One region of the Mesorhizobium sp. EU05-FHT14A09 genome, then DNA from elsewhere that is predicted to be linked to it. Evidence: riboswitches for the same ligand, from Rfam matches in the RefSeq annotation. Region 1 holds a riboswitch; each other region holds the start of a gene.

Region 1 (7,449 bases):
GTTGAAGCTCGGTGCCCTGAAGCCGGTGGCATAGGATGAACGCAGCCTGAGGTCGGGCAGGACCTCATAGCTCGCGCCGACATTGTAGGTGGTGGCGCCACCGAACTGGCCGTTGTGATCGTAGCGGATGCCGCTGTCGATGGTGAGCGCCTCATAGGACAGCGAATACTGGCTGAACACCGCTGCCAGCGTGCGTGCCGTCACGTCGAAGTCGACGGTTGAGTTCACCTGTTCGCGATAGACTTCGGCACCGCCGGTCAGCACATGTGCAACGGTGCCGGTGTCGAAATTCTTCGTGGTGGAAGCGAACAGACCATGGCGGCTGGAATTGAAGCGGTTGTCGCCGGCAACGCCATCGCGGAAATTGCGCGATCGATCGACCGAACTCGACAGCTCCAGCGTCGACGACCAGTCTTCGGAATGTTTGATCTGGGTGCCGAGCTTGCCGGCAAAGCTGGTCGTGTCGACTTCGTTGGCTCCGGGATAGGAAGCATCGTATTGGCCGCGGCTGCGGGAAATCAGGGCGTCGCCGTAGATCCGGCCCCAGTCGAACTGCTTCGACAGCGAGCCGTTGATCGAACCGAGCAGGTAGCCATCATCGTCCGGTTCATGGCCGAAGGCGGTTGGCAGCGTGAAGTCATAGCCGCGCGTGCCGAGCAGGCTGCCGCCGATCGAATAGTCGACGCCGCCCGCGCTGCGGCCGCCGAGATTGCCGGACAGGGTGCCGCCCCAGGGGTGGCTGACGCCGGCGCTGACCGAGCCGCAGCTGTCCCGGCCTTCTGCGCACGGGCCGCCTTGCCTGGTGATGATGTTGACGACGCCTCCGATCGCGTCGGAGCCGTATTGCGCCGAATGCGCGCCCTTGGCGATCTCGATGCGCTCGATCGAATCCAGCGGGATGTTGCCGAGCGAGGCCGTGCCGGTGGTAACCGAGCTCGCCCTGACCCCGTTGACCAGCAGCAGCGTCTGGCTGGCCGACATGCCGCGCAGGTAAAGATTGGCGGCGGCGCCTTGCCCGCCATAAGAGACGATCGAGACGCCGGTATGGGATTTGAGCAGCGAGGGCAGGTCTGGCGCAGCCGACCGCTCGATGCTCCGGCGGTCGATCACCGTCACCGACGAGGTCGAGCGCTCCAGCGTCGTCTCGCGCCGCAGCGGTGTGGTGATGACGATGCGTTCCAGCATCGTTCCGCCGGGGTCCTGGGCCCCGGCATGGCTTGTGGAAACCAGCGCGACGGCACCGGCCAGAACAACAGTCTTCTTCAACTCCGCCCCCAAAAGGTCGACGGCGCAATCGCGCCGCAAGGTTCATTCCGAACCGCAGGCTCAGGGAGCTGAAGGCAGATTTGCGGACAATCGCATTTCACCTTCCGGCCATTCCGGCATGCGGCAACACTTCACGTGTCACCGCCACGGACGACCGCGCCTGACCACCCCTCGTGATCAAGCATGGGTGACTGGAACAGGCAGGTCTCCTGACTTCCGTGTCATCGCCCTTTTCCGCCTTCCCGGTCGCGCAAGGCGGCCAGTGGCATCTTGGAAGAAGGCTCAACGGTTACAGTTGCGGGGGCAGTCGCGGTTTAGGCCGATTGTCTGGCCGCACCGTGTTCCCTTTTCATCCGCCTTGCGGCGGAACCCGTTCCGAGGCCGAAGCTAGCCACGGCAATGCCGGGCGTCAACCAAGGCATTCCGGGTTTCGCCCCCGATCGCTGGAGAATGGTGGTTTTCCAGGATCTTGAGGGCGCTTGGCGAGCGGTCAGCCGTAGTGAAAACGCGGTTTTGGTCCCGTGCCGGTGAACTGCACGCCGATGCGATCGTTGCGGCGCCAGCGCAGGATGGATTCATAGGCAACGCCGTCGACGGGCACGTAGAGGCTGAAGCGTTCGGGAATGAGTGCGTCGGCCGCCACCTTCAGTTCGGCGCCGTTCGAATGCTGGTTGCGAATGACGCAGGGGATTTCCGAATTGTGGATGCTGGTGATGATCGTAGCCCCTTTGAGCACCCGCTGTCGGTGCTCGCGTTCGCGATGGTTCGTTTCCTGCTCGGACATGACGGTGGGGACTCACGCTGCAGTATTGTTATTTTAGGAAGGGCGCGGGTTACCATCAATGCCACTGCGGGCTGTGTTGGCGATTTGCCGCAAGGGATGGCTAACCGTCCGTCAATGTCCATGCGAATCGTCGCGGCATGCGAAAGCGGTTGAGCTTCGGCAAGCTTGGTGCGATTGGAAAGCGATGCCGGTGGGGATTTGCCGTGAAACTCAGGGATGTGTTTGCTGCGCTCGGCTTCCGCGAAAGCCCGAAAACCTACAGCTACGCGGTGGAGGAGTTCGGGCTGTCGAATGGCGAGCCGGTGCGGTTCGCAGTATGGCAGCATCCCAAATGTGCCGCACCCGAAATCAGTCAGGGCGCGATCGACGAGCTGAAGAGATATCTCGCGCCGGGCGATGCTGTCATCGACGTTGGCGCGCATGTCGGCGACACCACAATCCTTTATGCGCTCGCTGTCGGGCCTGCTGGGCGGGTCTTCGCTGTAGAGCCCAATCGTTATCTCTGGCCGGTCCTGAAGGCCAACGCGTCGCTCAACACGCAAGCCGCGCCGATCGAGATCCTGCCTTTTGCCGCGACTGAGAAACCGTCAAGACTCGTCTTCAACTACAGCGACCCCGGCTATTGCAACGGTGGCGATCTCGATCGCTTCGGCCGGCTTTTCCATGGTCATATGTACCCGCTGGAAGTCGAAGGTTGTAACGTGCTTGCCGAACTCTCCGCCACCAATGCCGACTGGCTGCGGCGCGTTCGCCTGATCAAGACGGATGCCGAAGGCAACGATCATGCCGTGCTTGAGACAATGCGCGAGCTGATCGTCCAGGTGAGACCTTTCATCCTGTGCGAAGTCTACAAGCGCACCTCGGTTGAACAGAGAGCGGCGTTTCTCGCTTTCATGAACGGGCTTGGCTACGATTGTCACCGTTCATGGCCCTACTCCGAGCTCAAGGGGCAACTGCTGGGACCGCAGGATCTCGGCCGCTGGCCGCATTTCGACATGTTCTGTGTGCCCCGATAACCCATCGCCTTGCGGCGTCATTAAGCCGGTTTCCCGTAACATTGCTGCAATGTGGCAACCGGAAACAGGCGGCCAGCGAAATGGGTTTCGAGGTCTGCCATGCGCCTGTTCCATGTCTTATGCCAACCGCCAGCGTGCGACCGCGCGCCGCGCCTGCTGGCGCACGAGCCAGGCGACCCGAATGGGTCGCGCCGGCGATTGAGGCGTCTTGGATGCCTTCTGCGTCCAGGACTTCTGATATGTGTCTGTGTGGTACTTTCAGCCTGCCAGAACACGCGCGATCGTGAGCGCTGCTTGTCCTATGGTTTTGATGACCGCACCTCTGATTTTTCGCGTTGCCTGCAGCGGTTCGACATCGAAAGGGACCGCCGGGACTATCGCTCGCGCGATGGTGAAGAGTATGAGGAATGATCGTGTCGACTGCGGAAAGCCTTCCGGCAGAGGCCGAGTTTCCGGCGGAAATAGCCAACCATGCATGTTCTGATCGTTGAAGATGATCGCGAGCTCGCTTCGTCCTTGAAGACGATCATGGAAGCGGCGATCGGGGTCGCCGACACCTTCGCCTCCATCGCCGAAGCCGAGGCGGCGCTGATCGCCCACAAGTTCGATCTCGTCATCATCGACCGCAGGCTTCCGGACGGTGATGGCCTGTCGTTGCTTCCGGTCTTGCGCCGGCTGCAACCGCGGCCGGCGACGCTGGTCCTGACGGCCCTGGACGATCCCTACGACATCGCGTCGGCCCTGGATAAGGGCGCCGATGAATATGTCGGCAAGCCGTTCGAGCCGATGGAACTGGTCGCCCGCGCCCGCGCTGTCCTGCGTCGCTACAGCCTGGACGTGCTGGGGTCCACCCAGTTCGGCAACCTGGCTTTCGATCTCCACCATCGGCTGGCAAGCGTCGGGCAGAAGGTGCTGGACGTTCCCCGACGCGAACTGGCGATCCTGGAGACGCTGGTACGGCGTGCCGGCCGTGTCGTGCAGCGCGAAACGCTGGAATCCTCCGTCTACAACATCAACGAGGATATCGAATCCAACGCGCTGGATTCGCACGTGTCGCGACTGCGCAGGCGTCTGCGTGAGGCCGATTGCGATGCCATCATCAAGAGCGTGCGCGGCATCGGCTACATGCTGGTTCTGGAATGACCAGCTTGCGCCGGTCGATCGCCTTCCCCGTAGCTGTTCTGCTGATCGTCGGCATGGCGATCGTGATGTTGCTGGGCACCGTGCTGACACTCGCCATCCTGGTCTCGATCAGTGCCGAAGACCGGCTGCAGATCAACACCAGCGAACTTTCCCGCACGTTGAGCGCTGCCATAGTCCATGATGCTGAAGGGCGCCTGGTGCTCGACAGGCAGAAGCTTGCAACAAACATTGTCGCGTTCGCTGAAGCCCAGCCGGCCTACTGGTACGTCATCGAAGATGGCCGGCAGGCAATTTCGCGCGGTATCCAGCCGTCTGAGGCCAGGCGTGTGTTCGACCAGATCCCAATCGAGATCGAATACTCCGAATTCCGTTACCGCCAGGACAACCGCGATATGCTCGCCATCAAGTCGGTTAGCCGGGACGATGGTCTGAAGATTGTCTCCGTTGGCGGGATCGTGCTCTCGAACTGGGAGACCGTTCTCGTCGCTCTCGTGCCGGTACGGTCCCAGGGCCTGTTGCCCCTGTTCGGTCTCATCTTGGTTGCCACCACATCGATTGCGGTCATCATCGTTCGGGGAACGATGGCAAGGCCGGTGCAGCGCGTCGTCCGGTCCGCCGAACAGATCGACGGATTGCCGAATGGCCGCCGCATCTCGGACGCCGACACGCCCAGCGAACTGAAACCGATGGTTGCGGCTTTCAACACGGCGCTGATGCGTATCGACGCCGCCTTTGCGGCGCAGCGCAATTTCCTTGCCAATGCCGCGCATGAACTGCGCACCCCGTTGACCAAGATGCGTCTGAAGCTGGAACAGGTTCCGAATGGCGAACTGCGCGATGCGCTCATCCGCGACACCTCGCATCTCGGCTCCATTGTGACGACGCTGCTCCAGCTTGCACGCCTGTCCGGCCAGTCACTGACTTTTGCGGACACCGATCTTGCCGCTGTCGCCCGGACGGTTATCTCCGATCAGGTGCCGATGGCCCTCAGGCATGGCATCGAGATCGAGCTGAGAGCGCCGGCGCGGCCGGTTTCGCTCCTTGGGTCGGAGGCCGCGATCAAGGTCGCGCTGGAAAATCTGATCCTCAATGCGGTCCGGCACGCCGTTGGCGCGAAATCGATCGTCGTGGCGGTGCTGCCGTCTGTCGAAATCCGCGTCATCGACGACGGGTTGGGCATCCCGATCGACGAGCGAGGCGAGGTTCTGCAGCCCTTCGTGCGCGGCAAGGATTGTGAAGGCGAAGGCACGGGACTGGGGCTTGCCATCGTCGAGCAGATCATGAGCGCGCATGGCGGCACTATCGAGCTCGAGGAAACGGAAGGAGGCGGGCTGACCGTGCGCTTGCTGTTTTCTCCCGATAAGCTCGAAGATGCGCTGGATCGCCCGATTTTCTAGTCCATCCTGTCGAAGGGGAATGTCATGCGGCTTCAGGCGGATACTGGCGAAATATTTCATGCCGGCGGCCGGGTTTTCCCGGTCGGCATGGTCGCGGTGCTCTGGCTGGTTCTGTTGTCCACCTTCGGTTTTGCTCAAGGGCGTGGTTTGGACGCTTTCGAAAAACCCGGCCCATACGCGGTCGGCAAGGCGGGCCAGTCGCTGTGTTGCGACCGGAAGGGCAACAAGGTGGATGTCTATGTGCCGCAGGGGCGAAAGGCGGATGAGATTTTTCCGGTTGTCACCTGGGGCAATGGCACATGGGCTACGCCGGCAAAATACCAGTATCTGCTCAGGCATCTGGCATCGTGGGGTATGATTGTCGTCGCAACCAACGACAGCAGTGTCGGCACGGGTGACACCGTGCTGGATGCTCTCGCCGTGCTGCGGAACAGCAAATTTGCCTCGCTGTCCGACTTCCGCAGGGTCGCTGCCGTGGGACATTCTCAAGGCGCGTCAGGGGCCTTCAATGCGGCCGCTTTTGTGTCCTCCGGCATCAGGACCGCCATCTTGCTGGACTTGCCCGGCCGCGCTTTGTGCAATCAGGACCATTGCGCTTTGATCCCGTTTGCCTTGCGGCGGAACCAGTCTCTGCTTTTCCTGTCGGGTGAGAGGGATCCGCTCTCCTCATCGGCGATGGTGAAGCGGTATTTTGGCGAAGTTCCCGATGGTCGCCTGGCCGCCATGGCCATGGTGGGCGACGCGGACCACAATGATGTCCAGGGGCAGCCGGCGTGCCGTCCCTTCACCATCGGATGTCGCGAGGGCGTTGGCGCATTCCTGCCTTACGTCACCGCGTGGTTGCGCTGGCAATTGATCGGCGATCGGGCCGCCAAGGCGGTCTTCTCCGGGAAAAACGCTGTGTTCGAGCAGGATCATCGGCTCAGGGAAGCGACGATCCGGCAATAGGCGGGCTGGCCCTTGGCCTCGGATATCGCTTGGCATGTGCGAGGCGTGCACTGCATGCTTGTGGCCTGATGGCAAAGCAGCTTAGATCGTGGCGTCCTCGGAGGACCTGAGATGATTGGCATTCATCGTCGCCGATTGCACCTGTCATGGTTGCTTCTGGCTGCTGGTGTGGTGGTGAGCTCGCCTGCCATGGCCAAGACCATGGTACTGACCAACGCCAGCATTCATACCGTCAACCCGAAGGCGCCGAAGGCCGAGGCGATGGCTATCGATGAAAACGGCGTGATCACTGCGGTGGGAGCCACGCAGGATGTGTTGGCTGCCGCCGGCAACGAAGCCGAAGTCATCGATCTCGCCGGCAGGATGGTGCTGCCGGGTTTTCAGGACGCGCATGTCCATCTCGTCGAAGCTGGCGTCAACGAGATCCTGTGCGAATTCGGCCCTTTCGATGAAATCGACGATACCCTGGCGACCGTCGAGGCCTGTGTGAAGAGCAGCAAGACCGACTGGGTGCTCGGATCCGGCGTCAGCATGACCAATCTGCTCGACCAGAGCGACGATCCGGTTGCGCTGCTCGACGAGATTTCGCCCGATCGGCCGGTCTTGATCCTCGACGACATCGGCCACGGCGCCTGGGCCAACTCAGCCGCCTTGCATGCTGCCGGCTATGATACGATCGAGGGCAATCCGCCCGGCGGCATCATTCTGCGCAACAGGAAGACGGGCAAACCGAACGGCGTGGTGCTGGAAAATGCGCAGCAGAAACTGCGCAACCTAGCCTTCCCGGACACGCCTGAAAATGTCGAATTTGCTTATCAGAGCATGCTGCCGACCCTGAGGACCATGGCCGAGAACGGCATAACCAGCGTGAGCGATGCGGGTGGCTTCTGGCCGC
Region 2 (7,449 bases), on a different contig from region 1:
AGATCGAATTCGCCGACGTCATCGTGCTCAACAAGGTCTCGGACACACCGCCCGGCGATCTCGAGCTTGCCCGCAAGATCATCCGCGCGCTCAACCCGCAGGCCGAGCTCGTCGAGACCGACTTCAGCCGCGTGCCGCTCGACAAGGTGCTCGACACCGGCCGCTTCGACTTCGAACAGGCCGAGCAGCATCCGCTCTGGTTCAAGGAGCTGAACGGCTTCAAGGATCATGTTCCCGAAACCGAGGAATACGGCATCCGTTCCTTCGTCTATCGCGAGCGGCGCCCTTTCGACCCCGTCCGACTGCAGGCCTTCATCGGCCGGCTTTGGCCGGGCGTGGTGCGCGCCAAGGGTTTCTTCTGGCTGGCGACACGCCCCAACCATGTCGGCGAACTGAGCCAGGCCGGCGCGCTGGTGCGGACCGGCAAGCGCGGCCTCTGGTGGGCGGCAGTGCCGCGCAACCGCTGGCCCGACAACGCGTCCTGGCGCGAAGCGATGGTGCCCTATTTCGACCCGATGTGGGGCGACCGCCGGCAGGAGTTGGTCTTCATCGGCTGCGATCCGATGGATGAAGGCCGCATGCGCGCCGAACTCGACGCCTGCCTGGTGGATGAGCCCGTCTTTGCGCCTGAACTCTGGCGCGGGCTGGCCGATCCGTTTCCGAGCTGGAACGGGCCGACGGCATGATCGTCAAATTGCTGCTTTCCCTGTTCAAGGGTCGTCACCAGGCCTGCGACTGCCACCCTCGGCGCGCGCGTTACGTTCCACCCGCGGAGCGGCATGCCCAGCCCGGTCCCGGCCAAGAATCGCCATTGCCAGCCGGCGGTGGCCACAATAGGGTCGCCGCCGATGGTGCCCCGAATCGAAAGGTCCGGGGTGAAAAGGGAATACGGTGAGGTTCGTCTGAACCGAGACCGTGGCTGCCCCCGCAACTGTAAGCGGTAGCAAAGTCCGAAAACGCCACTGGCCGAGCGCCGGGAAGGCAGGACAGCGCTGTGATCCGCGAGCCAGGAGACCTGCCATCGCAGTGAGTTGACCGGACGGGGTGTGCCGGGAGGACGCTACAAGGGCGGCCCTGTCGCCATTTGGCCCTCCTTCCACACCTGATCGAACGAGGGATCGGTGGAAGGGTTTGCCGTTTTTCCGCGCGATGAAGCGATGCAATCATCCTGGCTGCAGGGCATGCCAAGAAGGGTTTTTCCATGAGCGCCGTTGTCCTGCGGGCACGTGACCTCTGCTATCGGCCGGAAACGGGCATCACCCTCGTCGAGAAGGTCGCCCTCGACGTGCACGCCGGCGACAGGCTGGCCATCATCGGTCCCAACGGCGCCGGCAAGACGACGCTGATGCGCATGCTGTGCGGCATGCTGAAGCCCGTGGACGGTTCGGTCAGCCTCGACGGCGAACCGCTCGACCGGCTACCGATGGCGGAGCGGGCCCGCCGCATCGCGGTGGTCGGCCAGTCCGACCAGCCGGACGCCCAGCTTGCCGTTCGCGACTATGTCGGGCTCGGCCGTATCCCGCATGCCGGGCTTCGCCGACGCGGCGACGACCGTGACATCGTGCTCGACGCGCTGGAGCGCACCGGCCTGCTCGCCCTGCGTGAACGCCGCATGGGTTCGCTCTCTGGCGGCGAACGCCAGCGCGCGCAACTGGCGCGCGCCATCGCGCAACAGCCGCATGTGCTTTTTCTCGACGAGCCGACCAACCATCTCGACCCGCGCGCCCGCGGCGAACTACTGGAATTCGTCGCCAGGCTCGGCATCGCCGTCGTCACTGTGCTGCATGATCTGCCGCTGGTTGCGCCTTTCGCCACCCATGTCGCCGTGATGAGCAAGGCACGCCTCGTCGCGCTGGGCACCCCGCGCGAAACCCTGACGGCGGCGCTGGTGCGCGAGGTCTTCGGCATCGACGTTCTGAGACTGCCTCACCCGGACGAACAGGACCGCGAACTGACGGTCTTCGACGTGCCGATCCGCCTTTCCCGCTGAACCGATCCCTCGACGGAGCCATCATGAAACGCCTCGCCCTCTGCCTTGCAGCAACGCTGCTTTCCTCGACCGCCTTTGCCTTCCCGGTCACCGTCGACAGCTGCGGCATCCCGCTGACCTTCGACGCCGCGCCGAAACGCGCTGTCATCAACGATCTCAACATGTCGGAAATGGCGTTTGCGCTCGGCCTGCAGCCACAGATCGTCGGCCTGACCGGCATCACCGGCTGGTACAAGGTCGACGATGCCTTCAAGAAAGCGCAGGGCTCGATCCCGGAACTCGCGCCGAAATATCCGACGCTGGAAAACCTGCTCGCAGTCGAGCCCGACTTCTTCTTTGCCGGCTGGTATTACGGTATGAAGCCCGGCGGCGACGTGACGCCCGATACGCTGGCGCCGCACGGCATCAAGACCCTGGTGCTGAGCGAAAGCTGCGTCCACCTCGACAAGAACCGGCCGGCGGCTTCGATGGACCTGCTGTTCGGCGACGTCGAGAAGCTCGGCAAGATCTTCGGCAAGGAGAGCGAAGCCAATGGCCTGGTTGCCGGATGGAAGGGAAAGCTCGCCGCCATCACCGCCAAGGTCGGCGCCCGCAGCGGCACGCGCGTGTTCCTTTACGATTCGGGCGAAGACAAACCTTTCACCGCGGGCAAATTCGCCATCCCCACGGCGATGATCGAAGCCGCCGGCGGCAAGAACATCATGGACGACCTGCCGACCAACTGGGGCAATACCGACTGGGAAACCGTCGCCACCCGGAACCCGGAATTCCTGGTCCTGCTCGACTACCAGGACGACGCCGGCTACCGGAAGCTCCTCAACTTCCTGAAGACGCATCCGGCGATGAAAGAAACCGACGCCGTCAAGAACGAGCGTTTCGTTGCCCTGCGCTATGCGGAACTGACGCCCGGCCCGGCCAACATCGAGGCCATCGACAAGATCGCCAAGGCCATGCACCCGGAGGCCTTCTGAGCGTGCCAAGCCGGTCTTACGGCGTAGCCATCGGCACAGGCCTGGCGCTGGTCATCCTGCTGGCGCTGCTGTCGATCGCCTATGGCTCGACCGTCATTCCGCTCGGCGACGTCATCGCGGCACTTGCCCGCGCCGTCGGCCTGGATGCCGGGAGCGTAACGGCGCCGGTGGAAAAGATCATCGTCGACCTCCGGCTGCCGCGCGCCATCCTCGCCATCTGCGTCGGGGCGGGGCTCGCCGTGGTCGGCGCGCTTCTGCAGACGGTGACACGCAACGACCTCGCCGATCCGTTCCTGTTCGGCCTGTCGTCGGGCGCCGCTGCCGGCGCGGTTTCGGTGATCACCGTCTTCGGTGACCGCCTTGGCGTGTGGACGCTGCCGATCGCCGCTTTCGTCGGCGGCATCGTCACCGCTTTCGTCGTGCTGCTGCTGGTCAACCGCATTCGCGGCCAGGGGCCGGAGCGGCTGATCCTTGCCGGTCTTGCCGTCTCCTTCCTGTTCACGGCACTGACCAACTATCTGGTCTTTGCCGGCGACCAGCGCGCCGCCCATTCGGTGCTGTTCTGGACCATGGGCGGGCTGGGGCTCGCCCGCTGGGGCAATATCGGCCTGGCGATCGCCGGTGTCGCCGTCATCCTGGCCTTCGCACTCCGCTACCATCGCTGGCTCGATGCTTTCCTGGCCGGCGAGAACACCGCCGAGAGCCTTGGCGTTCCGGTGACGCGCTTCCGGACACTGACATTCCTGGCCGCGGCGCTGTCGACGGCGATCCTGGTGTCCGTTGCCGGGGTCATCGGTTTTGTCGGACTGATGATCCCGCATGTCGCTCGCCGCTTCGCCGGTCCGCTGCATCTGCGGCTGGCCGTCGCCTGCGCCATATTCGGTGCGGTGCTCCTGCTCGCCAGCGACCTGCTGGCGCGCACGCTGCTGCCGCCGCAGGAATTGCCCATCGGCATCATCACCAGCTCGATCGGCGCGCTGTTCGTGGTCGCCACCCTGCTGCGCAAGCGGTTTTGAACCACAAGCCATTCCGCGCTTTGGAATAGCGCCACACTTGTTACTCACGCTGTCCTGCCTCCGCAGGCACAATGCCTGACACCAGCACCGAGTGATGCGCGACCACGTCTCGCGCCTCGATGCACGGCATCGCCCACACCAGGAGGTTCAGAACAATGACCGCATCCGCCGAAACCAGACGCGACGAGATCCTGGCCGCCCTGCACAGGCCGCCCGTGGTGACCCCGGAGGCGTGGGAGCAGGCACGCCAGCAACTGCTGGTCAAGGAAAAGGCCCACACCCGCGCCCGCGATGCGCTGGCCGCCGAGCGCCGCCGCATGCCCTGGGTGGAAGTGACCAGGGATTATGTCTTCGAGACCCCGAGCGGCAAGGCAAGCTTGCGTGACTTGTTCGCCGGCCGCCGGCAGCTGATCCTCTACCGCGCCTTCTTCGAGCCCGGCGTCTATGGCTGGCCGGACCATGCCTGTCGCGGCTGCTCGATGGTGGCCGACCAGGTGGCGCATGTCTCACACCTCCATGCCCGCGACACCACGCTTGTCTTTGCGTCGCGTGCACCGCAGGCCGACATTCAGCGCGTGAAGGCGCGCATGGGCTGGGATCGTATCCCGTGGGTGACGATCATCGACAGCTTCGATGCCGACTTCGGCGTCGACGAATGGCACGGCCACAACGTGTTCCTGCGCGACGGCGATCGCATCTTCCGCACCTATTTCATCGCTGATCGTGCCGATGAGCAGATGGGCGGCACCTGGAACTATCTCGACATCACGCCGCTCGGCCGCCAGGAGGTCTGGGAGGATTCGCCCGATGGCTATCCGCAGACCCCGACCTACAAATGGTGGAACTGGAACGACAGCTACGTGGTCGAGGCCGAACCCGACAAGGGATGGGTCGCCATTTCCGATGCTGGCGAAGAGGCGATGCGCGCCAAAGCGACGAGTGCGAAGTCATGAGCCGCGCCTGCTGCTCGATCTGGTCCGACGAGGAACAACCTCGCCGGGCCAGCGCCGGCGACGGCGTGGGCGGCAATGCCACGGCGTTGCCGGCGACCGACGAGTACGTGCTCAACCATGCACCTGTATCGAGAGCTTCGGAGTGGCTGGCGCTGGCGGCATCGCCGACCTTCGCCGCCATGGCGCTGCTGACCGGCATCATGAGCGGGCCTGCCGAGATGTTGTGTTCGTCCGCCATCGGCATGCCGCTTGGCGGCATGGTGCTGATGTATCTGCTGATGAGCGCGTTTCATCTTGCGCCGTGGCTTAAGTTTGCACGCCCCGCCGTCAAAGCTGTAGCGCGATCGCAGCCTTGTCGATGATCGACCAGACCCTGGCGATGCGGGTGTCTTCGAATTCGTAAAACACATTCTCCTCGAACCGGACGCGCTTGCCGTTGACGGGCAGGTCAAACAAGGCGCCGATCGGCGTGCAGTCGAAATGCAGCCGACTGGCGATATATGGTGGATCGCAGACCAGCAATTCGATCTGGAAGCGAAGATCGGGGATTGCGCGAAAGTCGCCCTCCAGCATCGAACGGTAACCCGCAAGCCCGACATGGGCTCCGTTGTAGTGGACGTCCTCATGCACCAAATGCGGGAGTTGGTGCCAATCCTGCCTGTTCAGGCAGTCGATGTACTGGCGATAGACGGCCATCAGGGCTTCGCGGATCATGGAGCATTCCGTGGCTGTTTGCAGGCCTCCGAACAATGCGGCTGCAGGCATTCGGTTGCACGCTTTGCCGTGAGGCTTGACCGGTCAGGCCTCACGCAGAACCTTGATCACCGCACAGGGCTCTTCGGCGCTGAAACCGGCGTCCCTTGCACGGCGAAAGACGCCGGCAGCGAAATCCGGAAACGCCGCGCCGATCCCGAGCTCGCGCGACGTCCTGGCCAGCAGGCCGACATCGGAATTGACGATGCGGATCGTGGCCTCGGCACCGTCAAACCGATCTTCGGCGATGACGCGTCCCATTTGACGCATATCCTCGCTGAAAAACGTAGCCATGCCGGCCATCATCTCGCCGAACATGGCCGTGTCGAGCCCCTCAGCTTCGCAGATCGCGGCGCCGTGGCTGAACCCGATCCAATGTGCGGCGAAATAGGCGAGCCCGGCGTTCGACAAGGTCTTGGCATGGCCGATATCTGCGCCGATGTGGCTGAGGCCACCAGCCAGCAGCTTGAGAAGCGGCTCGGCCGACGCGAACACCGCTTCTTCGCCGGAGACCAGCAGCCCCGCTTCCGGCCCGCCGATCTGCCTTGGCCAGGCACCGATCGCGCCATCGAGATAGCTGCCGTCGTGGGATCGGATCCAGGCCCCAAGCGCACGTGCCTGACCGGGCGTTCCCGAACTCAGTTGCACAACCAGGCGACCCCCGAGTGCCTCGACCACTGCATTTTCCTGGAACAGGGCCGATATCGCCTCGTAGTCGGGCAGGCAGATCACCACCACCGGACTGGCGAAGATCGCGTCGGAGAAAGCTGGCGCGCGTGTGGCTCCAGCGCGTTCCAGCGCCACGGCTTTTGCCGGCGAACGGTTCCAGACGGTGACAGTCCTGCCGGCCGCCAGAAAGGCGCGGGCAAGCGCGCCGCCCATCTCGCCAAGGCCAACCACGGTTACGTCGCTCATCGATGCATCCTCGCTTGATTTCGATTACTACAAAATGTAACTTACAAAATGTAGAAATCAAGCGAGGGGCTTACCCTGGTCAAGTTGCCGAAAGACAAGCGCCGCGAACAGCTGCTCGACGCCGCCATGACAATCGTCCGCGAAGAGGGGGCCGACGCGCTGTCCCTGGTCACGCTTGCCGCGAAAGCGGGGGTGAGCAGGCCGGTCGCCTATGACCACTTCTCGACGCGCGCCGGGCTGCTTCTCGCGCTCTTCCAACGGCTGGAGGACCAGTATGTGGAAGCGCTACGAGCCGCGCTGGACATCGCGCCGCGCGAACTCGGCGCGACGGCCGACCTGATGAGCGCGGCCTATTTCAACTGCCTTGCCAATCTCGGACCGGAGGCGCCGGCGATTTCGGCTGCGCTCAAGGGCAGTGAGGAAATGGCCTCGCAGCAGCGCGCCATGGTCGACGACTATGTCGCGATCATGTGCCGGGCCCTGCAGCCCTTTACCGGCCTGGACAGCGCCGGACTGCGCCTCGCCTGCATCGGTCTGCTGGGCGCCGCCGAAGCGATCGCGCGCGAGCAACAGGAAGGACGCACTCCGGCTGCGGATGCCATCGCCGCGTTTTCAGCGTTGATCGCCAAAGGTGTTGGTGGGTAGAGCAATCCCAGCAAAAGCGCGCGGCGGTTTTGCGTCCGGAATTGCGTCAAAACAAAATCTAGCCGGCAAATACCGGTGGGGCCAGAACCTTATCGCAACAACAGAAGCTGCCATATTAACTATCGGCGCTATCAGAATATTAGCGATTGCTTGGCAACGTCTTGAACACCGACGGTCGCGCCAGGATCCGCAACAATCCGAAACGC
Region 3 (7,449 bases), on a different contig from region 1:
TTGCACAGGCCGACTACGGCATGGAGGACATGGTCTACGAGTTGAACCGCGACGGTGCGCGGCTGGTGCGGCGCGCCCTGCGCCGGGCGGAGCAGGAGGACGGCAGGCACCGTTTTGTCGCCGGTGCGCTAGGACCGACCAATCGCACCGCATCGATCTCGCCGGACGTCAACAATCCCGGCTATCGCGCTGTCACGTTCGACGACCTGCGTCTCGCCTATGGCGAGCAGTTGCGTGGGCTGATCGACGGCGGCGCCGACATCATCCTGATCGAGACGATCTTCGACACGCTCAACGCCAAGGCCGCGATCTTCGCCTGCGAGGAGATCTATGCGGAGAAGGGCGTCCGGCTGCCGATCATGATCTCCGGCACGATCACCGACCTTTCCGGCCGTACGCTGTCCGGTCAGACGCCGACAGCTTTCTGGCATTCGATCCGCCATGCACAGCCTTTCACGATCGGCCTGAACTGTGCGCTCGGGGCCGCCGCGATGCGACCGCATCTGGCAGAACTTTCGGCCGCGGCCGATACCTTCACCTGCGCCTATCCGAACGCCGGGTTGCCGAATGCCTTCGGCCAGTACGACGAGAGCCCGGACTTCATGGCTGCGCAGGTCGAGGAGTTCGCGCGCGAAGGACTGGTCAATGTGGTCGGCGGTTGTTGCGGTTCGACGCCGGAGCATATCGCGGCGATCGCCGAAGCGGTTTCCAGACATGCGCCGCGCAGCCAGCCGAAACGGTCGCCACGCATGCAGCTGTCCGGCCTGGAGCCGTTCACGCTCACCAAGGACATTCCCTTCGTCAATGTCGGCGAACGCACCAACGTCACCGGCTCGGCCAAATTCAGGAAACTGATCACCGCCGGCGACTATGCGGCTGCCCTCGACGTCGCCCGCGACCAGGTCGCCAACGGTGCTCAGGTCATCGACATCAACATGGATGAGGGCCTGATCGATTCGCAAAAGGCGATGGTCGAGTACCTCAACCTTGTCGCCGCCGAACCCGATATCGCCCGCGTGCCGGTGATGATCGATTCCTCGAAATGGGATGTCATCGAGGCCGGGCTGAAATGCGTGCAAGGCAAGGCGATCGTCAATTCGATCTCGATGAAGGAAGGCGAAGAGGCCTTCCTGCATCACGCTAGGCTATGCCGGATGTATGGCGCTGCCGTGGTGGTGATGGCCTTCGACGAGGTCGGACAGGCCGACACGAAGGCGCGCAAGGTCGAGATCTGCACGAGGGCCTACAAGCTGCTCACCGAGCAGGCCGGATTTGCGCCGGAAGACATCATTTTCGATCCCAATGTCTTTGCCGTCGCCACCGGCATCGAAGAGCATGACAATTACGGCGTCGACTTCATCGAGGCGACGGGCGAGATCGTCGCGACGCTGCCGCATGTCCATATCTCCGGCGGCATCTCCAATCTTTCCTTCTCGTTCCGCGGGAATGAGCCGGTGCGGGAAGCCATGCATGCCGTGTTCCTCTACCACGCCATCCAGCGCGGCATGGACATGGGCATCGTCAATGCCGGGCAATTGGCGGTCTATGAATCGATCGATCCCGAGTTGCGCGAAGCCTGCGAGGACGTCGTGCTCAACCGCCAGCCGAAGGTCGGCGGCACGGCGACCGAGCGCATGCTCGAGATTGCCGAGCGCTACAAAGGCACGGCCGGCAGGGAAGCCAAGGAGAAAGACCTCGCCTGGCGCGAATGGTCGGTCGCAGAGCGGATTTCGCATGCGCTGGTCAATGGCATCACCGAATTCATCGATGCCGACACGGAAGAGGCGCGGCTGAAGGCTGAGCGCCCCCTGCACGTCATCGAAGGCCCGTTGATGGCTGGCATGAATGTCGTCGGCGACCTGTTTGGCGCTGGCAAGATGTTCCTGCCGCAGGTGGTGAAATCCGCCCGTGTGATGAAACAGGCGGTCGCGGGATTGTTGCCGCACATGGAGGCCGAGAAGCTCGCCAATGCCGCCGCTGGCATCGACAATGGCGAACGCCAGAGCGCCGGCAAGATCCTGATGGCCACTGTGAAGGGCGATGTCCACGACATCGGCAAGAACATTGTCGGCGTGGTGCTCGCCTGCAACAATTACGAGATCATCGATCTCGGCGTGATGGTGCCGGCAACCAAGATCCTGGAGACGGCGCGCAATGAGAAGGTCGATGTGATCGGCCTTTCCGGCCTCATCACCCCATCGCTCGACGAAATGGTGCATGTGGCTTCGGAGATGGAGCGCGAGGGGTTCGACATCCCCCTGCTGATCGGCGGGGCAACGACCAGCCGCGTCCATACCGCGGTCAAGATCCATCCGCGCTATCACAAGGGACAGGCCGTCTACGTTACCGACGCCAGCCGCGCCGTTGGCGTCGTCTCGAGCTTGCTCTCGCCCGAAATGAAGACGGGATATGTCGACACGATCCAGGCGGAATACCTCAAGGTGACCGAAGCGCATGAGCGCTCGGAGCGGGAAAAGCAGCGACTGCCGCTGGCCAGGGCACGTGCCAACGCACACCGGGTCGATTGGACCGGCTACCAGCCGCCGAAACCGTCCTTCCTCGGAACCAGGGTGTTCGAAAACTGGGACCTTGCCGAACTTGCCCGCTACATCGACTGGACGCCATTCTTCCAGACATGGGAACTGAAGGGCCGCTACCCCAAGATCCTCGAAGACGAAAAGCAGGGGCCGGCCGCGCGCCAGCTGTTCGATGATGCGCAGGCGATGCTCAAGAAGATCATCGAGGAAAAATGGTTCGCGCCGAAAGCCGTTATCGGCTTCTGGCCGGCAAACACGGTTGGCGACGACATCCGGCTTTTTGCCGATGAGGGCAGGGAAGGGGAACTGGCCACTTTCTTTACCTTGCGCCAACAACTGACCAAGCGGGACGGCAAGCCGAATGTCGCACTTTCGGATTTCGTCGCGCCCGCGGACAGCGGCAGGCCCGACTATATCGGCGGCTTCGTCGTGACGGCCGGTATCGAGGAGGTCGCCATCGCCGAACGCTTCGAGCGGGCCAATGACGACTACAATTCGATCCTGGTGAAGGCGCTGGCCGACCGTTTTGCAGAAGCCTTCGCGGAGCGCATGCACGAGAAGGTGCGCAAGGAATACTGGGGCTATGCCGCCGATGAGAACTTGGCGCCCGACGAACTGATCGGTGAGCCCTATCGCGGCATCCGGCCAGCGCCCGGTTATCCGGCCCAGCCGGATCACACCGAGAAGGTGACGTTGTTCAACCTGCTGGATGCCGAGGAGAGGATTGGCGTTCGCCTGACCGAAAGCATGGCAATGTGGCCCGGCTCGTCGGTTTCCGGGCTCTATCTGGCACAGCCAGAGAGCTACTATTTCGGGGTCGCCAAGGTCGAGCGCGATCAGGTCGAGGATTATGCGCAGCGCAAGGGCATGGGCGTTGCCGATGTCGAGCGTTGGCTTGGGCCGATTCTCAACTACGTGCCTGCGCCATTTGCAGAGGCTGCCGAGTAATCGCAGCCTGTCGCCTTTGCACTGCGCCGATGTCGCTTTCGTCATCGCACCGGCGCGGCGTCCGTGATCAGATCGTGATGTTCAAGGTGCTCTGCGGCGAACCATGCCGCAGGGATAATTGGGAAGCCGGTTTGATGCCGGCGCTGCCCCCGCAACGGTAGCGAAGCTTCTGTCTCGACGACAGCCACTGGGCGAAGGCTTGGGAAGGTGTCGAGACGGGTCCGCCAAGGACAGCTTCGGAGCCCGGAAACCAGCCGTGGACTTTTTGGAACTCGACTGATCGCGGTGGGCGGTCAAGAGGCAGAAAGCCGTGCGCCGGTCGAAGACCGTCCAACATGGCCATCTACCCTCCATCACCACCAGTTCAGTCCTTTGACGAGGACAGGACATGGACACACGTCATGAAATGCTGAAGCTCATTCGCTCCAGGCGCGATGGCTTCTCGCTGGAACAGCCCTTCTACACCGATCCGGATTTCTTCAAGCTCGATATGGAGTTGATCTGGTACCGCGACTGGCTGTTCGTCGGTCATGACTGCGAGATCACCAAGCCCGGCAGTTTCTTTACTGTCCAGATCGGCGCCTATCCAATCGTGCTGGTGCGCGACCGCGAGAACAAGATCCGCGCCTTCCACAATTCCTGCCGCCATCGCGGCAGCCGCGTCTGCACCGTCGACAAGGGCACCTCTGCCCGGCTGGTCTGCCCCTATCACCAGTGGACCTACGACCTCGATGGCAAGCTTTTGTTCGCCCGGCAGATGGCCGAAGGCTTCGACCGTAACGACTACGGGCTAAAGCCGGTCGCCTGCGAAAGCGCCGGCGGCTACATCTTCGTCTGCCTGGCCGACCAGCCGGCGGACTTCGCCCCCTTCCGCCAGATGATGGAGCCCTATTTCCTGCCGCATCGCCTGGCTGACGCCAAGATCGCCTTCGAAAGTACCATCGTTGAAAAGGGCAACTGGAAGCTGGTCTGGGAGAACAACCGCGAATGCTATCATTGCGCGGGCAACCATCCGGAATTGTGCAAGACCTTCCCGGAAGCGCCTACCGTGACCGGCGTCAACGGCGTCGAGGACGACCCCGAGTTGCTGGAGCACTGGGCGCGCTGCGAGGCCGCCGGGCTGCCTTCACGTTTCGTCATCGATACGGCTGGTCAGTACCGCACGACACGCGCGCCGCTGCTTCCACACGCGGTGAGCTACACCATGACAGGCCAGCGCGCCGTGCAGCGCGACCTCTCCGACGGTGTCGCCACTGATCGTATCGGCACCCTGATGCTTTACCATTATCCGACGACGTGGAACCACATTCTCGGCGATCACGCGGTGACGTTCCGCGTTCTTCCCATCAGCGCCACCGAAACGGCGGTGACCACCAAATGGCTGGTGCACAAGGATGCCGTCGAAGGTGTCGACTACGACCTGCAGAACCTGATCCATGTCTGGACGCTGACCAATGACGAGGATCGCCGCATCGTCGAGGAGAATGCCTTCGGCATCAACTCGCCGGCCTACCAGCCGGGGCCGTATTCCGAATTGCACGAAGGCGGCGTCATCCAGTTCGTCGAGTGGTATGCGCGTTTCATGGAGCCTCGGCTGACCGAGGGCGAAAGACCTGCGCTGCGCAGCGTCGCCTGAGGCCACTGCAATGAACGCCGTTACGAGCATCCACCTCTATCGCCATCTCGACGAGATGGCGCCATGGAACGATCGCCTGCAGGTGCTGGAAGTGGCCGGCATCACCGATGAAGCGCCCGACGTGAAGACGTTCACCTTCCGCTCGGATGCGCAGACCTGGTTCCGCTACAAGCCGGGCCAGTTCATCACGCTGGAGCTGCCGACGGCCGAGGGGCCACTGATGCGCACCTACACACTGGCCTCGTCACCGTCACGACCGCTTTCGATCGCCATAACTGTCAAGGCGCAGGCCGGCAGCGTCGGCACGCGCTGGATGTTCGACAATCTCAAGCGGGGCTCGCGCATCAAGGCACGCGGCCCAGCCGGTGATTTCTCGCATCACAACCACCCTGCCGCGAAATATCTCTTCGTTTCGGCCGGTTCCGGCATCACCCCGATGATGTCGATGCTGCGCTGGCTGAACGACTGTGCGCCATGGACGGACATCGCCTTTGTCAACTGCGCCAGGCGGCCGGAAGAAATCATCTTCCGCAAGGAGCTTGAGCTGCTCGGCGCCAACATGCCGGGGCTGTCGCTCGGTTTCATGATCGAAGAGCGGTCCAGCCGCGAAAGCTGGTTCGGGCATATGGGGCGGATCGATGCCGTCAGGTTGCCGCTGCTGTCGCCCGACTTCCATGAGCGCGAGGTGTTCTGCTGTGGACCGGATCCGTTCATGCGCGCCGTGCGCGGCATGCTTGAAGCCGCCGGCTTCGACATGGCCCACTACCACCAGGAGAGTTTCGGTGCTCCTCCGGCGGAGGTCCTGCCACCGGACACGACGGAGGCTGGTGCTGCAATACCGGTAGAGACGGCCGTGCTGGTGCGTTTCACTGGCTCCAATGTCGACGGGCACTGTGTTCCTGGCCAGACGGTGCTGCAAGCGGCGAGGGCCAGTGGCGTTCGCATCTCGGCGGCCTGCGAGTTCGGCCTGTGCGGCACCTGTCGCGTCAGGAAGGTCTCGGGCGACGTCGAGATGAACCACAATGGTGGCATCCTCGATGAGGAGATCGCCGACGGCTACATCCTCGCCTGTTGTTCAAAGCCGCTCACCGCGCTGGAGATCGAGGCATGACCATCCGCGACGACGAGAAGACTGTTGTGGCGCGGTCGCGAAAGGTCGACCGCATGATCCTGGCCGCGATCTCTCCGCTGCCGCCACCGGAGGAGGTCTTTGCCGACTGGCTGATGTCCGTACCGGCCGGCATCAGGCTTGAGATCGCCGCACAACGACAGATCGAGCTGATCGACCGCCGTGGATCGATCCCCCCAGACGTCATCGTGCTGCGCAGCCTTCTGGCGGCTGTTGCCTGCTCGGACGATTGGCCAAGACCTGTCCCCAATCTTTGAAGATTTGGCTCAGCCCGCGCCAACCCTGCCAAGCCAACGACGAGTAGCCAGCGATGAGCATAGCGCACCTCCAACAATCATCTCCTGCCGATGACGTGATCGGCGACCTGATCACAGCGCATCGGCAGGGACATGGCCTTGCCCGCCCGTTCTACATGGATCGCGCGATCTTTGAGCGTGACATGGAGCGCCTGTTCCGTCGGCACTGGCATTGCCTGGCTCACGGCAGTGTCATCCCCAACTCCGGCGACTTCGAGCTGTTTCGGCTCGGTGACGAGCAGATCATCCTCACGCGCGCGGCCGATGGCGCGATCCACGCCATGCTCAATGTGTGCCGGCATCGCGGCGCGGAGGTCTGTACCAAGCCGAAAGGCAATGCACGTTTCTTCGTCTGTCCCTATCACGCCTGGACCTACACAAATGACGGATCATTGCGTGCCGCGCGCCTGATGCCGAAGGATTTCGACCGCAGCGCCCACGGGTTGAAGAAATTGCACGTTCGCGTCGCTGCCGGGCTTGTCTTCATCTCCTTCGCCGAGACGCCGCTCGACTTCGACCCGATCGAGCAGTCGCTGCGCACCAGCTGCGGCCAATATGGCTGGGGTGAAGCGAAGGTCGCGCATCGCGAACTCTATCCGCTACAGGCGAACTGGAAACTGGCGGTCGAAAATTACGTCGAGTGTTATCACTGCGGACCGGCGCATCCCGAATATTCGCAGACCCATGCGCTGGAGCAGCCACTCGAGATGATCGAGAAGCTCAACCAGGCGATGGAGGCGCGCACCTGCGCGCTGGGCATCGAGGTCGTCAGTGGCGATCGCTGGCAGAATTCGGCAACGGGGCAGGAGGCGATCCACACCTTCCGTTACGCGCTTTATGACGGCGTCTCCACCGGTAGCCGGGACGGCACGCCGGTGGCGCCGCTGATGGGCCGCTTCGCCG
Region 4 (7,449 bases), on a different contig from region 1:
TGGCCATCGCCAGAAGCGCGACACCGCGCAGGACATCGATCAGCGCAATGCGCCGGGAGGAGGAGTTTTGCTGTTCAAGGCTCATGCGGCAGGATTCGGAATTACGACTGTGCAATGCCTAGCATGGATACCTCCGGGGCGAGAATGGGCGGCAAGGCGGCCGCTCGTCTTCGAGGCCAACGGTTCACCGCTGCAACATTGACCGGATTGCAATGACCATCTAGCAATGAGCGCATGAAGGTCGAAATGATCGCCATCATGGTAGGAAGGCGCATGGGCAGGATGGTGTAACCATCCGGCGAAAGCACCCATGCGCGGCAAACAGGCTCCTGAAGGGGCCTTTTTTATTGCCTTAGGGTCCGGTCGGTCAGTCCGATCTGCCGAGTTCCAAAAACCAAGGATGTGATCATGACGAGAGATCGTCACCCTCGCCACTCGGCAACGGCCTGCGCAAAGACAGGCGCGGCAGATGACGCCTCGCAGTCCAGGTTTGTCATCCTTGTTCTGCTGTCAGCGCTGTCTGTGCTGCCCGTCAACGTCATTGCGCCGTCGTTGCCCAAAATCGCGAGCGAGTTTCAAGTCGACGTCAAACTCATCAGCCTTGCCGTCGCGGGCTATGCGATCGTGACCGCGCTGGTGGGGCTGGTCGCCGGCGGTATGTCGGACCGGTATGGCCGCAGGCCCGTTGCGCTTGTTTCGCTCTCGATCTTCATTCTTGCTTCGATAGGTTGTGCGGTTGCCCCCAACATTCTGGTGTTCCTCGTATTTCGCGCGATGCAAGCCTCCGTCGCCGCCTGTTTCTCGGTGGCACTTGTCGCAATCAAGGAAACATCGAGCGAGCGCGAGGGGACGAGCAGGATGGGTTATGCCGCAATGGCTTGGGCCTTGGCGCCGATGCTCGGTCCCACCTTTGGAGGGACATTGGATGAATTCTTCGGGTGGCGGACGATCTTCCTGGTTCTCGCGGCCTTCGGCGCGACTATCTTGTTTCTGTCGAAACGGGAGCTGAGGGAGACAGCCTCTCCGGTCGGAAAAGCCCGGCCGTTTCTTGGCTCATATGCGCAACTGCTGAGATCCATCAGGTTCTGGGCATATACGGCCGCAATGGCCTGGTCATCCGGGATACTTTACATCTTCCTGGCCGGTGCACCTCTGGTGGTGGGCGGATCGAGCGCAATGCTCGGCCTTTTCATGGGAATGGTCCCTGCCGGCTTTATCTGCGGCAGTTTTTTGAGCGGCCGCTACGGGGCGAGAGTGCCTCGTGCCACGTTGCTCGTCATCGCTCGCCTGCTGACCTGTGTCGGGCTTGCATTCGGCCTGGTCCTCTCTGTCATGGGTATGGCGCATCCGCTGGCGTTCTTTGGTCCTTGCATGTTCATCGGCATCGGCAACGGCTTGACCCTACCCGCTGCCAATATGGGTGCGATGGCTGTACGCGATGGCACGGCAGGCACCGCCGCAGGGCTGGCTGCGGCCATGTCAATCAGCGGCGGAGCGTTGATTGTTACGGTTGCCGGATGGTTTCTTGCCGAGACGGCAACGATTCATACCCTTTTGAGCATTCTGTTGGTCGCAGCGGGCAATGGTTTGATTGCGGCGATCCTTGTGGCTGTTGTCGATCCGCAATCTCGCCGAAGGGACTGATGGCGATCGTTTCAAGGGCGACAAAGGCACTGTCGTTGTACCAGCCTTGCAAACTCGTTGGCCGGCTTCGCATTCCGGCCCGAGCGCGTCGGTTTCCTGCTACCGATCCGGCTCTCGGCGACGCAAATTTCGTCTGCAAGTCGCGAATCCTGGGAATTCATGTCCACGCATGTCCGCCATCCGATCTGGCTACCGGCCGTCCCGCCGGCGGATGCGCGTACCTTTGCTTCGCTCTACGCCATCGAATCTGCCGCGCGTGCCACGGTCGCTTCGGTTATCCCGATCCAGGCCTATGAGATCCTGAAGAACGAGCAGACGGTCTCGATCCTCTATACGATCGTCTCGCTGCTCGGCCTCTCGGTCACGTTGTTCATGCCGATGCTAATCCATCGTTTTGCACGCAGATGGGTTTATACGGCCGGCGCGTTGTTGCTTGCGATCGGATCGCTGTTCTTCGTCACCCATTCGCTGCCGGGCCAGATCATCGGCATGCTCTGCCGCGTGATGGGTGCCAGCGCGTTGTCGATCACGCTCAACCTCTACATCATGGATCATATCCGCAAGACAGACCTCATGCAGGCAGAGTCGCTGCGCATGGCGTGGTCGATGATCGCCTGGACCAGCGGCCCGACGCTCGGCATCTTCCTGTACACGCGCTATGGCATTTATGCTGCGCACGGAGCGGTGGCTGTGTTCGCGCTCTGCCTGCTCGCTTTGTTCTGGTACTACCGTCTCGGCGACAATCCGATGATCGTGCCGGGAAAGAGCCGTCCCATCAATCCGTTTGCCAATATCGGACGCTTCGTCAGGCAGCCGAGATTGCGGCTCGCCTGGCTTATCGCCTTCGGCCGTTCCTGCTACTGGACGACGTTCTTCGTCTACGGTCCGCTGTTCATGGTCATCACCGACCAGGGTGAACTCGCCGGCGGCTTGCTGGTTTCGGCCGGCAACGCCCTCCTGTTCTCAGCCATTTTCTGGGGCAGGGCAGGCAGGCGTTACGGCGCGCGCAACGTGATGACGCTCGCCTTTGTCGGGATGGCGGTGTCACTGTGGCTTGCCGGCGCCATCGGCGAACTGATTCCGCTTGCCACCGCCGGCCTGCTCTTGGTCGGCGCCCTGTTCACCATCGCACTCGACGCCATCGGCTCCACCGCCTTCATGCGCTCGGTGCGCGCCTATGAGCGGCCGCAAATGGCAGCCGTCTACCGCACCTATCTCGATTTCTCGGAGCTGACCCCACCCCTGGTCTACTCGCTTGTGCTGGCCTTTTTCGGCCTGGGCTCGGTTTTTGCCACGCTTGGCTGCCTTGCAGCTGCCTGTGCCGTTGTTACCTGGCGGTATCTGCCGAAATCGATGTAGGGACGACAGCCGGGCGCCAATGACGCTGATGCGTCTGGCAATGGCGGAATTTGGTTTGCCGGGCGCTGCGATTCTTCCTATAGTCTCCACCGTCGTCGGTCCCTTCGGGACCAAGAGGGAATACGGTGGGGAGGGGGGAAAACCATCCGAAGCCGTGGCTGCCCCCGCAACTGTGAGCGGTAGTCCTCTCCAATGCCACTGAGGTTCGCCTCGGGAAGGTGGAGAAGGGCGCTGATCCGCAAGCCAGGAGACCTGCCGGCGACAGCAATGACGGCAATGCCCTCGGGTGGAGGGCGAAAGGACAGACAATGAATACTGCTTCCGTTTCCCTCGGCGCCTCGACCTCATCGCAGTCGCGCTTTCTGCAACTGGCAATGGCCGGCCTGCTCGGCATCTTCGTTATCGGCTTCACCGGCTTCTCCCACATCGAGGCCGTGCACAACGCCGCTCACGACGCACGCCACTCGATGGCATTCCCCTGCCACTAACCAGGGGGGAACCCACCATGTCTGTTTTTCGCAACGTCGTGTTCGTCGCGGCGATCGCGGGCCTGTTGGCCGGCATCGTCCTCGCCTGCCTGCAGGCTTACGCAACCGTACCGCTGATCCTGAAGGCGGAAGTTTATGAACAGGCCGCCGGCGGCCACGAACATGCGGCCGCACCTGCCGCACCCGCTGCCGATGCCGGCACCAGCGCGATGAGTTCCGCTGCGCCGGCTCCGGCCGCCGCTCCGGCTGAGGAAGTGGAAGGCTGGGCACCTGCCGACGGTGTCGAGCGGTTCTCGTTCAATGTGCTTTCCAATGTCGTCACCGGCATCGGTTTCGCGCTGATCCTCGTCGCCTTCTCGGAATTTGCAGGCGGCATCGGCAATTGGCGCCAGGGCGTGTTCTGGGGGCTTGCCGGTTTTGCGGTCTTCACATTGGCGCCCGGCCTTGGATTGCCGCCTGAACTGCCTGCAATGCCAGCGGCCGATCTGATCCCCAGGCAGATCTGGTGGATTTCCACGGTCGTCGCTACGGCCATCGGCCTTGCGCTGATCGCTTTCCGCCGGTCACTGCCGCTCACAGTGCTCGCCATCGCGCTGATCGTCGCGCCGCACATCGTCGGCGCGCCGCAGCCGGCAAGCTACGACACGCCGATTCCGGAAGGCCTGCATCACCAGTTCGTGGTCGCAGTGACGCTGACCAATCTGGTGTTCTGGGTCGTGCTGGGGGCGGTCGTGGGCGTTGTGCGCGGTCGTTTCACCGGGCAGGCTTCGAGCCTTCGCGACAGCTTTGCCTGATCGCCTGACCTTCATTATCGGCGGTGCGCGCTCCGGCAAGAGCGCGCATGCCGAAACGCTGATTACCGCGCTGCCGGCGCCGTGGACCTATATCGCGACCGCTCAGGCTTACGACGATGAAATGCGCGAACGCATCGCCCATCATCGCGCTCGTCGGGGCGAAGGTTGGGAAACGCTCGACGCGCCGCTCGACCTTGTCGGAACCCTGGAGCGCCTGCCTGCCGGGCGTCCGGTGCTGCTCGATTGCCTTACGCTATGGCTTACCAACCACATGCTGGCTGAGCATGACGTCGAGGCTGAGTGCGCGAGCCTGGCTGCCATGCTTTCGAAACCACGCGGCCCGTGGTTTGTGGTGTCCAACGAGGTCGGCCTTGGCATCGTGCCGGACAACGCGCTGGCGCGCCGCTTCCGTGACGCGGGCGGTCGTCTCAACCAGCAGGTCGCAGCGGTCGCCAACGAGGTGGTGCTGACTGTTGCGGGCCTGCCGCTCAAGGTTAAATGACATGATCGAGGACAAGGAAGCCGAGCGTCACCGGGCCAAAATGGCCAAGCGCAAGGCGGTGCAGGATGCCGAAGTAGCGCAAAAGACGATCGAGAAGGGCCTGCTGATCGTCAATACCGGCCCCGGCAAGGGCAAGACCACGGCAGCCTTCGGGCTGGCCCTGCGCATGCTGGGCTATGGCCGGCGGGTCGGCGTCGTTCAGTTCATCAAGGGCAAATGGCACACCGGCGAAAAGGACGCTTTCAAGGCCTTCGGCGATCAATTGGTATGGCATTCGATGGGTGAGGGCTTCACCTGGGAAACGCAGGATCTGAAGCGGGATGTTGCCGCGGCGCAGGCTGCCTGGGTGAAGGTGGAGGAATTGATGGCGGATCCCTCCATCAGCCTGCTGGTGCTGGACGAACTCAACATCGCGCTGCGCTACGACTATCTGGATGTCGATCGTGTCGTGGCTGCACTGAAGGGGCGGCGCGAGGACCTTCATGTCGTCGTCACCGGGCGCAACGCCAAGCCAGCACTGATCGAAGCTGCCGATCTCGTTACCGAGATGGGGGCGACCAAGCACCATTTTTCAGCCGGCGTGAAAGCGCAGCAGGGCATCGAGTTCTAATGCCGAGAGACCCCTACATTGACATCGTAGGGATCACACATTCAATCCATCACTACGAAAACTGATGGGCTCCCGTCTTTCGCGATAGCGCCGCTTGTCTCGCTAAGGCCGCACGTTGCCCAGACGTAAGGCCTAGGTCACTAATCAGGATATCTACAAGTTCCTTCGGTTCCGGTAGTGGATCAAAGATGCGCTTGTTTCCCCACGCGAGCATCTCACTAGGAGCAATTGCCTGAACCGCAAGTTCCAATTGAGAGAGCTTGGTCCAAAGTATAGGGGGGACCGATACATACGTTGCGCGGCAATAGCGCCTGACAAAAGCGGTCCGTAGTTGCTTTGCAATTACGGCATCGGAGCCGGCGTCACGCTTCTCTCGCCACATGCGTCCTGTATTGTATGCGTGGGAAAATTTGTGGCTCCGGCCCTCCGATCCGGTTACGTGTCGACTGTAGATGCGTCCGTAGAAGCCGTTCTTATCGCCCTTCGTGATACCAATGTATCGGATGTTTCCGATATGATCGCGTAGCGCATAGATGCCATGATCACGCGGAACTGTGTTCAGGAGCGACGGCTCTTGATTTATTAGCTTCTTCAGCACTTCCCTCGCATCCAATGCGTGTCTTCCCCTAAATTACATACTATTCGTCCGAGAATTTACTGCCTTCATGGATCGGAATCGGCCACATCTGGTCACATAGCCATCATCATCGACGCGATGACGCCAAACAGCGCGATGAGCAGCATGTCGGCGGTCCAGTAAAGCCTGAGCGCCTGGCGGATGTCAGCGCTGGTGACGGCGGTGCGGCCGCCTTCTCCCATATGACGGCCTTCCACCAGAACACCGCCGTAGGAGCGCGGACCGGCCAGCGCCAGGCCGAGGGCGCCGGCCATCGCGGCTTCCGGCCAGCCGGCATTGGGCGAACGGTGATGGCGAGCGTCGCGGCGCATGGCGCGCCATGCTCCGGCCGGGTCAGCGCCCTTGATGAAAAACGCGGCGGCGACGATCAGCAAACCGGTCAGGCGCGAGGCGGGTAGGTTGATGAGATCGTCGAAGCGTGCCGCTGCCCAGCCGAAAGCCTCATGCCGCTCGGTGCGGTGACCGATCATGGAATCAGCGGTGTTGGCGGCCTTGTAGGCAACGCCGCCAGCTAGGCCGCCGACGCCAAGCCAGAAGGCGGGAGCAACGATGCCATCGGAAAAATTCTCGGCAAGGCTCTCGATGGCGGCCCGCCCAACTGCAGCTTCGTCGAGCTTTTCCGGATCTCGGCCAACGATCATCGAGACCGCTCTTCGTCCGGCAACGAGACCGCCGCTGTCGAGCGCATCGGCGACCGCTTCGACATGGCTGGCGAGGCTTTTCTGTGACAGCAGCGAGCTTGCCAGCAGCGCGACGGCGACAATGCCGAATGGCAGGGCAAGCAGGGCAGATTCGGCGATCCGAGCGATCGTCGCCGGCACGACAATGAGGACCAGGAGCGCGAACAGGCCGGCCATGCGACGCGCCGCGTCGCCGTCGGCGGCGCTGTTGAGCCTACGATCGAGACAGGATATCAGGGCGCCAATCCACGTCACCGGATGGCCGATGGCGCGAAACAGCTGGTCCGGATAGCCGAGCCGAGCTTCGATCAGCAGCGACAGAAAGGCGGTCAGGGCGGACATGCAGCTTCCAGGCGAGGCAATTGCGGCAGTTGATCACGGCGGAAGCCTTGGCCGGGCGCGGGCGCTGTTTCCTGACGCACCGGAGCCGTTCGTCGATCTCTCGACCGGGATCAATCCGCACTCCTATCCGCTTTTCAATCCGCCCGCCACCGCCTTTACCCGGTTGCCCGAGGCGGCGCGGCTGTCCGAATTGCTGGTGGTTGCCGCGGCGGCTTATGGCGCGCCATCCGCTGCGCATATCGTTGCAGGCCCTGGCACGCAGATCCTGCTGCCGCGCGTTGCTGCGCTGTTGAAAGCAGGCCGCGCGCTGGTGCTGTCGCCGACTTATGCCGAGCACGCACGGGCGGCCACGATCGCTGGCCATGCCGTTGCCAAGACCTCGGATTTTGACGC

The links. Region 1 has a riboswitch for cobalamin ahead of AC3WTO_RS21205 (TonB-dependent receptor domain-containing protein). Riboswitches for the same ligand answer to the same signal wherever they lie in the genome.
Region 2: another riboswitch for cobalamin. It lies ahead of AC3WTO_RS22670 (ABC transporter ATP-binding protein); the one in region 1 lies ahead of AC3WTO_RS21205 (TonB-dependent receptor domain-containing protein).
Region 3: another riboswitch for cobalamin. It lies ahead of AC3WTO_RS07775 (aromatic ring-hydroxylating oxygenase subunit alpha); the one in region 1 lies ahead of AC3WTO_RS21205 (TonB-dependent receptor domain-containing protein).
Region 4: another riboswitch for cobalamin. It lies ahead of AC3WTO_RS10620 (CbtB domain-containing protein); the one in region 1 lies ahead of AC3WTO_RS21205 (TonB-dependent receptor domain-containing protein).

What each region holds. Positions count from the first base shown of each region.
Region 1 covers NZ_JBYTDF010000006.1:154,179-161,627, forward strand. Annotated here, with positions in the region: gene AC3WTO_RS21205 (TonB-dependent receptor domain-containing protein) at 1-1,266, opposite strand, end outside; cobalamin riboswitch at 1,449-1,655, opposite strand; gene AC3WTO_RS21210 (PilZ domain-containing protein) at 1,757-2,050, opposite strand; gene AC3WTO_RS21215 (FkbM family methyltransferase) at 2,254-3,066, shown strand; gene AC3WTO_RS21220 (response regulator) at 3,538-4,209, shown strand; gene AC3WTO_RS21225 (sensor histidine kinase) at 4,206-5,606, shown strand; gene AC3WTO_RS21230 (alpha/beta hydrolase) at 5,631-6,554, shown strand; gene AC3WTO_RS21235 (amidohydrolase) at 6,666-7,449, shown strand, end outside.
Region 2 covers NZ_JBYTDF010000007.1:189,245-196,693, forward strand. Annotated here, with positions in the region: gene zigA (zinc metallochaperone GTPase ZigA) at 1-686, shown strand, start outside; cobalamin riboswitch at 833-1,037, shown strand; gene AC3WTO_RS22670 (ABC transporter ATP-binding protein) at 1,202-1,990, shown strand; gene AC3WTO_RS22675 (ABC transporter substrate-binding protein) at 2,014-2,961, shown strand; gene AC3WTO_RS22680 (FecCD family ABC transporter permease) at 2,964-3,977, shown strand; gene AC3WTO_RS22685 (DUF899 domain-containing protein) at 4,133-4,930, shown strand; gene AC3WTO_RS22690 (hypothetical protein) at 4,927-5,292, shown strand; gene AC3WTO_RS22695 (ester cyclase) at 5,258-5,644, opposite strand; gene AC3WTO_RS22700 (NAD(P)-dependent oxidoreductase) at 5,729-6,598, opposite strand; gene AC3WTO_RS22705 (TetR/AcrR family transcriptional regulator) at 6,683-7,243, shown strand.
Region 3 covers NZ_JBYTDF010000002.1:89,367-96,815, reverse strand. Annotated here, with positions in the region: gene metH (methionine synthase) at 1-3,485, shown strand, start outside; cobalamin riboswitch at 3,553-3,758, shown strand; gene AC3WTO_RS07775 (aromatic ring-hydroxylating oxygenase subunit alpha) at 3,874-5,121, shown strand; gene AC3WTO_RS07770 (FAD-binding oxidoreductase) at 5,132-6,232, shown strand; gene AC3WTO_RS07765 (hypothetical protein) at 6,229-6,507, shown strand; gene AC3WTO_RS07760 (aromatic ring-hydroxylating oxygenase subunit alpha) at 6,561-7,449, shown strand, end outside.
Region 4 covers NZ_JBYTDF010000002.1:664,528-671,976, reverse strand. Annotated here, with positions in the region: gene AC3WTO_RS10635 (acetyltransferase domain-containing protein) at 1-85, opposite strand, end outside; gene AC3WTO_RS10630 (MFS transporter) at 409-1,644, shown strand; gene AC3WTO_RS10625 (MFS transporter) at 1,804-3,003, shown strand; cobalamin riboswitch at 3,083-3,277, shown strand; gene AC3WTO_RS10620 (CbtB domain-containing protein) at 3,312-3,491, shown strand; gene AC3WTO_RS10615 (CbtA family protein) at 3,509-4,285, shown strand; gene cobU (bifunctional adenosylcobinamide kinase/adenosylcobinamide-phosphate guanylyltransferase) at 4,278-4,787, shown strand; gene cobO (cob(I)yrinic acid a,c-diamide adenosyltransferase) at 4,789-5,397, shown strand; gene cbiB (adenosylcobinamide-phosphate synthase CbiB) at 6,088-7,056, opposite strand; gene cobD (threonine-phosphate decarboxylase CobD) at 7,055-7,449, shown strand, end outside.